4 regions of the Marinilactibacillus sp. 15R genome follow, and region 1 is predicted to be linked to each of the others. Evidence: predicted binding sites of a transcription regulator. Region 1 holds the regulator's gene; each other region holds the start of a gene.

The links. The regulator Rex, encoded in region 1, represses fermentation and respiration genes when NADH is low (regulators of the CRP and FNR family bind a similar motif). The targets are predictions, from matches to a motif close to TTGTGAANTANTTCACAA.
Region 2: a site for Rex is predicted at 1,885-1,902, ahead of BKP56_RS00670 (FMN-binding protein). Genes of this name have one in related genera too.
Region 3: a site for Rex is predicted at 1,818-1,835, ahead of adhE (bifunctional acetaldehyde-CoA/alcohol dehydrogenase). Genes of this name have one in related genera too.
Region 4: a site for Rex is predicted at 1,172-1,189, ahead of BKP56_RS09040 (formate/nitrite transporter family protein). Genes of this name have one in related genera too.

The regions. Positions count from the first base shown of each region.
Region 1 is NZ_CP017761.1:1,018,771-1,021,990, forward strand. It holds gene BKP56_RS05015 (ABC-F family ATP-binding cassette domain-containing protein) at 1-1,063, opposite strand, end outside; gene BKP56_RS05020 (redox-sensing transcriptional repressor Rex) at 1,476-2,168, shown strand; gene BKP56_RS14230 (DUF4305 domain-containing protein) at 2,237-2,440, opposite strand; gene BKP56_RS05030 (CPBP family intramembrane glutamic endopeptidase) at 2,469-3,128, opposite strand.
Region 2 is NZ_CP017761.1:151,384-154,603, reverse strand. It holds gene BKP56_RS00675 (FAD:protein FMN transferase) at 1-951, opposite strand, end outside; gene BKP56_RS00670 (FMN-binding protein) at 1,089-1,619, opposite strand; gene BKP56_RS00665 (FAD-dependent oxidoreductase) at 1,959-3,220, shown strand, end outside.
Region 3 is NZ_CP017761.1:1,950,770-1,953,989, reverse strand. It holds gene pflB (formate C-acetyltransferase) at 1-1,691, opposite strand, end outside; gene adhE (bifunctional acetaldehyde-CoA/alcohol dehydrogenase) at 2,009-3,220, shown strand, end outside.
Region 4 is NZ_CP017761.1:1,841,386-1,844,605, forward strand. It holds gene BKP56_RS09035 (cation:proton antiporter) at 1-89, opposite strand, end outside; gene BKP56_RS09040 (formate/nitrite transporter family protein) at 355-1,155, opposite strand; gene BKP56_RS09045 (N-acetylmuramoyl-L-alanine amidase) at 1,452-2,789, opposite strand; T-box leader at 2,971-3,184, shown strand.

The sequences.
Region 1 (3,220 bases):
TTTTACGGATGTCCATATCAATGTGGCTGGCTAAAGGATGGCTATAACCAATTGCCAGATCTTCTGTTTGTAAGACAACTCCACCAGATTCTCGCTCAGTATGAAAACTGAAATGGGCAGACTTTTCATCACCTTGAGGTTTGTCTATTTTATCCATCTTATCCAACATTTTTCTACGTGACTGAGCCCTTTTAGTTGTTGAGGCACGAACTAAGTTCCGATTGATGAAATCTTCTGTTTTCTCTATTTCTTTTTGTTGTTTTTCATATTCTTTCCACATTTTCTGGATCAGTTCAGCTTTAAGTTTGAGATAGTTAGAATAATTTCCAGTAAAATGCTGGACTTTCTTATTACTTACTTCATAAACTTCGTTGATAACTTTATCTAAAAAATAACGGTCATGGGAAACAATCAGCAAAGCTCCCGTATAATTCTGCAAGTATTTTTCTAACCAGGATAAGGTTTCGATATCCAAATGGTTGGTGGGTTCATCTAAAATAAGCAGATCCTTCTTTTCTAGCAGTAGTCTCGCTAAAGCTAATCTCGTTTTTTGTCCTCCAGATAACTGGGAAACGGGAGTTGAAAAGTCGGATTCGTAAAAGCGAAAGCCATGAAGAACAGAGCGTATCTCACTTTCGTAGCCATATCCATTCAATTGTTTAAATGACTCTTGAAGCGAGTCATATTTTTTTAGCAATTCCTGATAGTATTCTTTATCTGATAATAAATCAGGAGAGCTCATTTGATACTCAATTTCTCTCATTTCTTTTTCTATCTGGATAACAGGTTCAAATATGGCTAGCATTTCTTCCCATATCGTTTTATTGGATTCTAAACCAGTATGTTGATCTAAAAACCCTAAGGTTATATCTTTCTTTTTATTGACTCTTCCAGCATCTGGTTCTTCCTGTCCGGAAATAATGTGCAGTAAGGTAGATTTTCCAGCACCATTTCGTCCCACTAAACCAACTCTAGCATTATCTTTGATTTCCAATGTGACATCATTAAATAGTACCTCAGCACCGAAATGACGAGCTATTTTTTGAGTTTGCAAAAGTATCATTTTATATTCCTCATTTTTAAAATTTGTACGTTAAACAGTTAAATTTCCTCAAATATCTTGTCTTATAAGTTTAGCATATTCCATGACTGATAAACAGAACAGTCGATGATGGATCATAATAACTGCTTAAAAAAATGATGAAATTTCGATAGATGTAATTGCTTTTTATAAGATGAATTCTATCGATTTTTTCACAAGCTGATATGATCATATATGATAATATTCTCATAGGTAATATAGAATCCCTTATTTTATAGTCATATTAACTTCCAATTTATAAATTCCGTGCTATAATAGTTAGTGAAATACTATAGGAATTTGTGAAATGAAAGTTAAAAATATTAGATGAGGTATATTACTTTTAGTTTAATGGGAAGTTTTATATTGAATTATAATTTGAAGGAGAAAAAGTATGGTAGAAAAGAAAATTCCAAAAGCTACTGCAAGGAGATTACCCCTTTATTATCGTTATTTACGCTTTCTCCATGAAGCAGGAAAAAATCGTGTTTCTTCTGCAAAGCTTAGTGAAGCAGTAAAAGTTGACAGTGCAACAATTAGACGAGATTTTTCGTACTTTGGTGCATTAGGAAAACGTGGATATGGATATGATGTTGAAGCATTGATGAACTTTTTCAGTAAAACATTGAACCAGGATCGATTGACGAATGTTGCCTTGATCGGTGTAGGAAATCTAGGACAAGCTCTCTTGAATTATAATTTCAGAAGAAACAATAATACCCGTATCAGTGCAGGATTTGATATCAATGAGAAATTGATTGGAACCATTCACCAAGGTGTTCCCATTTATCATATAGATGAAATGGTAGAACAGTTGGATCTGCAGCAAATTGATGTTGCGATTTTGACTGTTCCTTCAGAAATTGCGCAGGAAATGGCGAACAAACTTGTCGAAGGTGGCGTTAAAGGAATTATGAACTTTACACCTATTCGAGTGAATGTTCCTGACAGTGTGCGTGTACACAATGTTGACTTGACTAATGAATTACAAACGTTGATTTATTTCATCAATTATTATCAAGAATTAGATGATGAGGAAGAAGTAATCATTGATGAAGAAACTGGAGAGATATTTGTAGAAGATTAAGTAATACAGGAAAATAAAAGCAGTTACCTTGTTTGATTGAATTAATCAACGGGTAGCTGCTTTTTTGATTATTTATTTCGGTTTTTCCTGATTTTAAAATATGAATCTGCTAGACGAGTTCCCTGAACAAAGTCTTTGGTAGCCAGAAAGGCAAACAACAACGGGAATATACCCCATCCTTCCAATCCGACAATATCAATGACGAAGTAGAGTAATATAAAGCACATTACGTACTTAAAAAATATATAGCTTAGAATTTGTTTTTCGGTCATTTAAAAATCCTTTCATACAATAAATTCTTTAGTTATTTAGAATCAGATTTCCAATTACAGCAGCTGTATTCATAAGACAATGGGCGATGATAGGTGTCCAAATGTTTTTTGTCTTGAAATACAACCAAGAAAAAACAAGTCCCATAGTAGAATAAACTAAAATTCTTCCATCAAAGTGAATGACTGCAAACATGAGCGAGCTGACAACAGCTGCACCTATTCCGCCGATTTTCTCTAAACCCATACCAAATATTGCTTTACGGAAGACAAATTCTTCCATAATAGGTCCGGCTATAGAAGAGAGTAGAAGAAAGTAAGGATACTGCTTGATGATTGCAATAATATTTTGAGTGTTTTGTGAGTCTTGAGATGCACCAAGGAAATTGATTTCAATCATTGTAGCAATAAATTGCGCAAAGAGCGCAATAATTAATCCGAGAAATCCCCATAAGATAATTTCAGGAATATTTGATCTAAAGGGTTTTTCAAAAGAAAATGTAAAATCTTTTTTCTGGTTGAGATAAATCATTCCGACTGCACCAAGAGTAAAGAAAAGCAGGTTAGACCAGATTACCCCATCTGTACGAATGCTTTCAGGTAGAAATTGAGCGGTTAGTACGGTTGCCAACTGAACGAATATATACAGCAGTATGATTTGGAGAGCTGTTTTTTTATGTGATTGTTCCAATAGATTCATCCTCATTTTCTAAAGATAATAAAGTCGTTTTTGACATTACTAGTAACTTAACATAAATTTTGTCAGTATTCCAGATATGATTT
Region 2 (3,220 bases), 870 kb from region 1:
GACATATTCCAGTCCACCTTCTAATCCTTTTGAAAATAAGGAAGTAGATAATCCGTCTCCATCAATTGAGCTAGTTGTTACTACGCTTACTCCGGCGAGCTCATTGTCAAAAGGATACCCAGTTTCCGGGTTCATTAAGTGATGATATTTTTTACCATCAACTTCAAGGAATCTTTCATAAACGCCTGAAGTTACCATAGATTGGTTACTGAGAGGAATAAAACCAATGATTTCCCCGCGTTCTTCAAAAGGATCTTGGATTCCTACTTGCCAGTCTTCATTTACATCTCTTGGGCTACTGCCCATAACAAAAATATTGCCTCCTAGGTCGATAACAGCTGTTTCAACATCGTTTTCGGTTAGTACTTTAACAGTTTCATCTGTAATGAAACCTTTTGCAATTGCTCCAAGATCAATTTTCATACCTTCCTCAGAAAGGTAAACAGTTTGATTCTCTTCGTTTAACTCTACTTTTTTGTAGTCTACTAAAGATAATGCTGTATCAATTTCAGCTGGTGAAGGTACTCGAGCATCGGGAAAACCAATTCGCCATAGATCTGTGATTGGTCCAATAGTTAGATCGAAACTACCTTCTGTTTTTTCGCTGTAAGTAAGAGCAGATTTAATAAGAGCAAATAAATCATCTGAAACTGGAACAGGCTCTTGCCCGGCCGCTTCATTGATTGCTTTGATCATAGAATGTTCTTCTTCATCTTCCGTTGTAATAAATTTAGCTAATTCTTTTATTCGGTCAAATGCTTTTGACAAGACTTCTTCTTTTCCTTGATCATAGATTGTCACACGTACCACAGTGCCCATTAAAAATTCTGTCTCTTCGTATGGTTGGTCAGCAAGCGTGCGCTCATCTTCAGAAACAGCAGAGTTACAGCCGCTGAGAGTAAGCAAAATTGATAATAACAAAATTATTCGAGTGTGCATTCTCGTTTTCATGTAAAAACTCCTCATTATAGATACTAGCTCATTTGATTTACATAAAAAAATGAGCCTTAGAATTATCTCTAAGACTCATTGTATTTATAGAAACGCTTTATTGCAATATTAAATTGACTTAATGCAAAGTCTTTTTATTATTCTGCAGCGTTGTCTACTTCGATCATTTCAGTATTGCCTTCTTCAGCAGCATCAATCAATTGTTCAGAATATTTGATAAAGCTTTCTGATGACTGAGTAGCACCTGATACAACATCAACTTCTGAAGGATCTTGAACTTCTACTAATTGGCTGTTTAAATCAGGAAGATAATCAGCTGGACCAACGCCAACTTTTTCTGACATAGCTTCTTGGTAGCCTTCGTCTTCTGATTTCAAATCTCCAGCTTCATTTTTGTAGTCATAGTTTGATTCAGTGATTTCTCCACCGTCTACTGTCATATCGAAAACTACACGCCAGCCATTTTCATCGAAGTTTTGTTCTTCCAATGAATAAGTACCGTCTTGTAATTCACCTGTAGCTGCTTGGTCTTCTGATTCTTCAGTAGTTGATTCCTCAGTTGTTGTTTCTTCAGTATCTTCAGCTTCATCTGAATTACCACATGCTGCCAAAATTAATGTTGATGCAAAAAGTGTTGTTGCGAATTTGAAACTTTTCATGATTTTCATGGTGTCCCTCCAATAGGAATTTAGTTTTAGCTTACGAGCATTTACTCGCTTGCAAATTAATTTACAAACATAGTATACCTTTCTAGTTATCGTTTGTCTATACTTTCACAATAAATTATTTTTATTTATCTATTTTTTAATATAATTTTCATATAAATAGAAAGCCTATTCATGTTTGATTATATGCTATTTTAAAAGTTTTAAAATAATTTAAAAATAGTCTAGACAAATGCTTATTAATTACGTTATAATTAATTCGGAATAATTGTGAAATAATTATCAAATTATTTGATGTTGGAATCACAATAGAATTAGCTATTATAAAAGGAGTATACCAATATGCCACAGATTAACATTGTTGTTGTTGGAGGCGGGTTTGCAGGGGTATCTGCTGCGAAATCACTCTCGAAAAAATTGAAGAAAAATAGTGATGTAGTGATCACATTAATTGATCGTCATCCTTATCATACTTACATGACTGAATTACATGAAGTTGCAGGTGGACGGGTAGAACCTAGCGCTATCCAGTATGACTTACAACGTTTGTTCTCTAGAAGAAAAAATGTTCAGTTGGTGACAGATAACGTAACAGAATTAGATCACCAAAATAAAACTGTTATTACTGAAAATGGTCAATATGCATATGATTACCTTGTTTTAGGTATGGGTGGAGAAGCAAATGATTATGGCACTCCAGGTGTTAAAGAAAATGGATTTACTCTTTGGTCATGGGAAGATGCAGTTCGTATTCGTCGTCATATAGAAGATACAATAGCTGCAGCTGCCAGAGAACGAGATGCTGAAAAAAGAACAGCTATGTTACGATTCGTTGTATGTGGTTCTGGATTAACTGGTATTGAAATGGTTGGGGAACTAATTGATTGGAAACCAGTACTTGCGGACAAGTATCACATCGATGAAAGTGAAATTGAATTGGTCGTTGTAGAAGCATTACCGGAAATATTGGCAACTATTCCTCGTGTTAGTTCAAATAAAGTAGAAAAATATTTAACGAAGAAGAAAGTTCGTATATTGAAAAATGCTCCAGTTGTGAATGTAGCTCCAGATAATGTAGAGTTGAAAACAGAAGAAGACTTACCTACACACACACTTATATGGGCAGCTGGAGTCAAAGCTAATACAGACACTGACGAGTTCGGTGGAGAAAAAGCTAGAGCTGGAAGACTTGTAGCAAATGAGTTTATGGAAGCGAAAGATCTAGAAGATGTTTATGTAATTGGTGATCTTGTATATTATGAAGAAAATGGGAAACCCACTCCACAAATCGTACAGGCAGCTGAACAAACAGGACATACTGCTGCTAAAAATATTGTGGCAGCCATTGAAGGTGGAGAAAAACATCCACATGAATCAAATTATCAAGGGACTTTAGTTTCAGTAGGCTCTAAATATGGGGTAGCTTATTTATTCGATAAAATCCATTTAAGTGGATTCTTCGCAATATTAATGAAACATATCGTCAATCTTAAGTATTTTATTGACATTAATTCACTATATTATCTAGTACAATATGTGTTCCACGAATTCTTCCACATTAAGAATAAACGAAATATTTTCCGCGGACACTTATCAAGATACGG
Region 3 (3,220 bases), 930 kb from region 1:
TATTTTGGATAATCTCCATCAATTTCATAGTCAGTTACTAATCCATTTTCATCTCTAATTGTTTTTACTTGTGCATACTTGATTGCTGAAAGTGAATCTACTGCCACTGAGAAGCCAGCAATACCTGTAGCCATTGTTCTTGCTACTTCAGTATCATGTAGAGCCATTTCAATTCTTTCATAGCTATATTTATCATGCATATAGTGAATGATGTTTAATGTATTGATATACATACCTGCTAACCATTCAAGCATATCATCATATTTCTCTAAAACTACATCGTAATCAAGGACTTCAGATGTAATTGGTTGGTATTTTGGTCCAACTTGAGTTTTAGTACGTTCGTCCACCCCGCCGTTGATAGCGTATAAAAGGGCTTTAGCAAGATTAGCGCGAGCTCCAAAGAACTGCATTTGTTTACCAATCGGCATAGCAGACACACAACATGCTATTCCGTAGTCATCGCCCCATTCTTCTCGCATGATATCATCATTTTCGTATTGGACAGCACTACTTTCAATAGATACTTTAGCACAGTACTCTTTGAAAGAAGCTGGTAATTTTGTAGACCATAAGACTGTCAAGTTTGGTTCTGGAGCAGGTCCTAAGTTTGTTAATGTGTGTAGGAAACGGTAACTGTTTTTCGTTACCATATGGCGTCCATCTATACCGACACCACCAATAGATTCAGTAACCCATGTGGGATCTCCTGAGAATAATTCATTATATTCCGGTGTACGAGCAAATTTCACAAGTCTTAATTTCATAACGAAATGGTCGACTAGTTCTTGTATTTCTTGTTCAGTCATAGTACCATCTTTTAAATCTCTTTCAATATAGATATCTAAAAATGTTGAAGTTCTTCCTAAAGACATAGCAGCTCCATTTTGTTCTTTGATTGCTGCTAGATAACCTAGATACAACCATTGGAATGCTTCTTTAGCATTTTTAGCTGGTCTAGAAAGATCAAATCCATAAATATTTCCTAATTCTTTCAGTTCTACCAATGCTCTGATCTGATCACTTAATTCTTCACGTTGACGAATGATTTTTTCACTCATCATGCCATTACCACAATTTAATTTATCTGTTTCTTTATCAGCAATTAGGCGGTCAACACCATACAGAGCTACTCTTCTGTAGTCACCAATTATACGTCCACGACCATAGGCATCAGGAAGACCGGTAATAACACCCGTACGTCTAGCATTTCTAATTTCTGGAGTATATGCATCAAAAACACCTTGATTATGTGTTTTTCTCCAATCTCTAAATACATGTGATAACATTGGATCTACTTCAAATCCATAAGATTCAGCAGCCTGTTCCATCATTCGGATACCGCCAAAAGGTTGCAGTGAACGTTTGAAAGGTTTTTCTGTCTGGAATCCGACGATTTGTTCTTTTTCTTTAGTTAAATATCCAGGTCCATGAGAAGTGATAGTAGAAACGACTTCAGTATCCATATCCAGCATTCCGCCGGCATCAAATTCTTTTTTGTTGAGATCCATTACTTGATCCCACAATTCGTTAGTACGTTCAGTAGCATCTTCTAAGAAAGAGTCATCTCCATCATAGGGAGTATAGTTTTTTTGAATAAAATCTCTAACATTAATTGAGGTTTTCCAGTCTGACCCATTAAAACCCTTCCATAACTCTTCTAACAAGTTAGTTTTATGTTGTTTTTCCATATTATTTACTCCTTTATAAATTATATTATCTTCACGTTCAATATATCACAATTATGCATATGTAACAAGTGAAAATTTGAACTATAAGACTCTATTAAACAAAACGAACATATAAAAAACTACTAATTGTGAATTGTGTCACAAAATTGTCACAAATTTTTTTTTGGTAACCGTTTACACTATGTTATAGTCAATTTGTGATATATAGATGTTTTATTTATACTTCTTTTAATCCTAGGAACTGAGGTATGATGAAACATTTTATTTTTAGCACTACATGCTCATAACTTCACAATAATTAATCGGAGGGATTTATAATGGTTCAATTAGCATCAGTCAAAAAAACAGAAGAAGTTAAAGTTGAAAACTCAATCGAAAATATGATTGATAATTTAGTCAACAATGCACAAATTGCTTTAAAAGAATTAGGTTCATTAGATCAAAAACAAATAGACGAAATTGTTAAACAAATGGCTTTAGGCGGATTAGATCAGCATATGCCATTAGCTAAAATGGCTGTTGAAGAAACAAAACGTGGAGTATATGAAGACAAAATTATCAAAAATCTTTTTGCTACAGAATATATCTATCATAGTATCAAGAATGATCGCACAATTGGAATTATTGCAGAAAACAAACATGAAGGAACTGTTTCAATAGCAGAACCTATTGGTGTTATCGCAGGTGTTACACCTGTTACCAACCCAACTTCAACAACAATGTTCAAAGCAATGATTTCTATCAAAACAGGTAATCCGATTATATTCGCTTTCCACCCTTCTGCTCAAAAATCAAGTGTCGCAGCTGCTAAAACAGTTTATGATGCAGCAGTCAAAGCAGGTGCACCAAAAAATTGTATCCAATGGATTGAAGCACCTTCTGTGGAAGCAACTCAAGCTTTAATGAAACATGGTGGAGTAGCAACCATTTTAGCAACTGGAGGTCCCGGCATGGTAAAATCAGCTTATAGTTCAGGTAAGCCTGCTCTTGGTGTAGGTGCGGGTAACGTCCCTTGTTATATTGAAAAAACTGCAAATGTTAAACGTTCAGTTAATGACTTGATTTTATCTAAGACTTTTGACAATGGGATGATCTGCGCATCAGAACAAGCCGTCATAATTGATAAAGAAATTTATACTGAAGTAAAAGACCTATTAACTAAATATGATTGTCACTTCTTATCTACAGCTGAAAGAGAAAAAGTTGAAAACTTTATGGTTTCTCCTGAAGGCAATTTAAATGCTGATATTGTTGGTAAGCCAGCTTACGAAATTGCTAAACTTGCAGGTGTTTCCGTTCCAAAAGAAACGAAAATTTTGATCGCTGAACTTGAAGGCGTAGGTAAAGATTATCCACTTTCAAGAGAAAAACTAAGTCCAGTTCTTGCAGCCTATAAAGTTAATAGTAGCGAAGAAGGAATCAAGCGTGCTGAAGAAATGCTTGCTTATGGCGGACTAGGACATTCTGCTGTCATCCACTCAACAGATGAAACTGTAATTGATGCATTTGATCGTCGCATGAAAGCTGGA
Region 4 (3,220 bases), 820 kb from region 1:
GGAACTGGAAAATATTTTTTCTTAACATCAATGGTATATACAATAATACTTACTAGTAAAAGAACGATAAGTCGAAGATATAAATGCATAGAAAAACCTGCTTTCTAAATATAATGTTATATAAGTATCTAATCTAATTAAATTTAACAAATTTGAAGAAAAAATTAAAGCAAATCGTTTGCTGTAATAAATTCTCGATTTTGTACTACGGTATTGATAAAAGATTTAAAAGTTTTATTTGTATAATTTATTAAAAACGACTCATCCAATTAGAATAATAATCTAAACTGAATAAGTCGTTGTAATGTATAGTGAATACTGACTTAGATTAACTAATATAAATAATTTTTTAGTTTAATCCAAGTAGATATGGTTTCCTTTATTTAACCAAGAATAGGTTAGCCCTATAATCAAACCGCCACCAACAAAATTGCCAAGAGCAGTGAAGAGCCAGTTAATTCCTACTGATGCAAAAGTCATTCCCGGTACAGCACCACCATATGCAAAAAATGCAAGGGGGAAAGATGCAAAGTTAGCGATAACGTGTTCAAATCCTAAGAAAGCAAAAATGAAAATGATGAATATCATAGAAATCACTTTACCGGCGTCATCTTTCATTCTAATAGTACAGAATACAGCAACATTTACGATGATATTAGCGAATATTCCTTCTGTAAATATTTGAAGAGGTGATTTTGCTAATTTTCCTTCAATGGCATGAAATAAGAAATGATCATTTGGCAAGTCTTGGAATACTGAAGATAAAGAGACTAGATAGCTTGCTAGCACACCACCGATTAAATTGAATAATAAACAAGCAAATAATATAATAAGTGCTTTTTTCCCAGATAATAATTTACGATGGACCCCAACTGTTGCATACATCATGTTAGACGTTCCTAATTCAGCATTCATATAGATAATCATAACAAGGGACCAGCTAAACATAAACGAATATGAAAATTTGCCAGAACCAGGTATAGCTTTCTCAGCTGCTTGAGCAGTAATCACTGCAATAGCAGTTCCTAAAGTTAAAAATAAAGTAGCCAACATGGCTCTGATAAAATAGCGAATCGCACTTACTTCAAAAAGCTGCTTCTTTTTTTCTATACTTTTTTCAATAGAATAAAAGAGGCCTTGATAATTTGCATCCATTAAAATTCCATCCTTCTTGTTAGTTTTTACACAATAAATTTATATTACCACTTTATCGATCATTTGAAAATGAAAATCAATTTATTTTCAATAAAAAAATGAATAAATGAAAGAATGATTAAATGATTTCACTTACATTAATAAATCAATAAGATGAATAGAAGGAAAACTTCATCCTGTATAAAATAGAATTACTATTAATCATTAGATTAAACATAGATAATATATTTTTTGAACTAATATAAAAAACACTTTTGAAGAAAGTAGCCTCTTCAAAAGTGTAGTAGGTTTTAATTTTATTTTTGTGAAAAATAGTCTCTCAAACCTTGATAGATTGCTTCTACCACAGTAGATTGATAAGCTTGGGTGTCTACTACAGAAACATCTAAATCGTTATTTAAATAGCCTAACTCTAATAGGATTGAAGGTTGAGCATTATTCTTTAATACATAGTATTCGGCAGATCTGACACCATTATTAGGGAGAGTGCCATTTGATTCCAGATACTGATTGACAGTATTAGCTAGTTCTAATTCACTATTTGAATAATAATAAGTTGTTGTGCCACTCATAGAATTAGCGACTTCTATTGTATCGTAATGAATACTGATGAAAGCATCAGCGTTAGCTTTGTGAGACAGATATACTCGGTCATTTAAGGAAATGAAGGTGTCATCTGTTCTAGTCATAATCGCGTTGGCACCAGCATCTTGAAGACGTTTCTGTAAAGTTTTAGCTGTGCTCAAAGCAACATCTTTCTCAAGAAATCCAGTTTCTGATAGAGCGCCCGGATCTTTTCCACCATGTCCTGCATCGATCATGATGGTAGCTTCAGATAGATTTGTAGCAATTCTATCTATTTGATCTGCTTGTTCTTCTATATTAACTGTTTGGACATCTGAAAGGGTGGAAACCCAGTTTGCAACATACCCTGTACTGCCATCATTCAGCTGAACTTTGTACCAGTCTTCTTCAGTACCTAAATAAATAAGCTTACTGTCTGGTGCTGCAACAGATAAAATCTCAGCATCAGTACTTGGAGCATTTCTGACATTCGTTTCCAGATCTCCAATAGTAACTTCTTGAGTAGAAACGGAATTTTCTGATGATTGTGTATTAGGTGTATCAATAAGTTCTAAATAGTCTTTATGAATCCAGGCAACTTTGCCTAAATAAAGAACCTGGTACCAGTCATTTTCTTCATAAAGGACTGAAAGTTCAGTATTTTCATATACTGTACCTAGTTTCTTGGAATCAGTAGTAGCGTATTGTCTTATATTGACCTCGGTACCTGTAACTCTACCATAACGCTGGTTTTCTGAAGAAATTTCTTCATTTTCTACCAACCAGCTAGCTACCCAACCAATCTGATCATTTGATAATCTCACTTTGTACCATTCATTGTCTTCAGCTAAGACATTTAATTTTTGATCTTCATTAACTTGGGTCATAACATCGTAAGTCAATCCAGGTCCGATACGAACATTTAGCACACTGGCTTTTACCGTTACGCTATTCTCGTTGGCTAAAACAATCGAAGAAGCAATAGTTATACTCAAAAGTAATAGAATAATGGCTATGAAAATATTTTTTTTAGGAAATAAATTATGTATGTATGGGTCATTTTGATCCATTCTAGTCATCCTCTCGAATAGTACAGGATAATAATTCTCAGTTTTTACTATTATATCAGTTAAATCTTTGTTATTGCAATATGTAAGATAACCTAGAAAAAATAAAAACGTATATTGACTTTATAATATCTTTCTTGTAAGCTTGTAATCAATAAAGTATTCAGATATTGATCAGTTAAATAAATTACCGATGAAAGAGAAAGTAAGATAGTTGTTAATGTTTTAGAAAGGTTCTCCTTGGCTGAAAGAGACCCCCTGACAATTATTTGAAAGACACTCTGGAGGTTTGATAGTGAAAAGCTATCACGTAGAAGGCGTTAACTTTAGAGTGAAAGTAGTTTGCTTTCTAAATCTAGGTGGTACCACGTGACTTAATTATTATACACGTCCTTCTTTTATACAATTAGTATAGAAGAAGGACTTTTTTTATA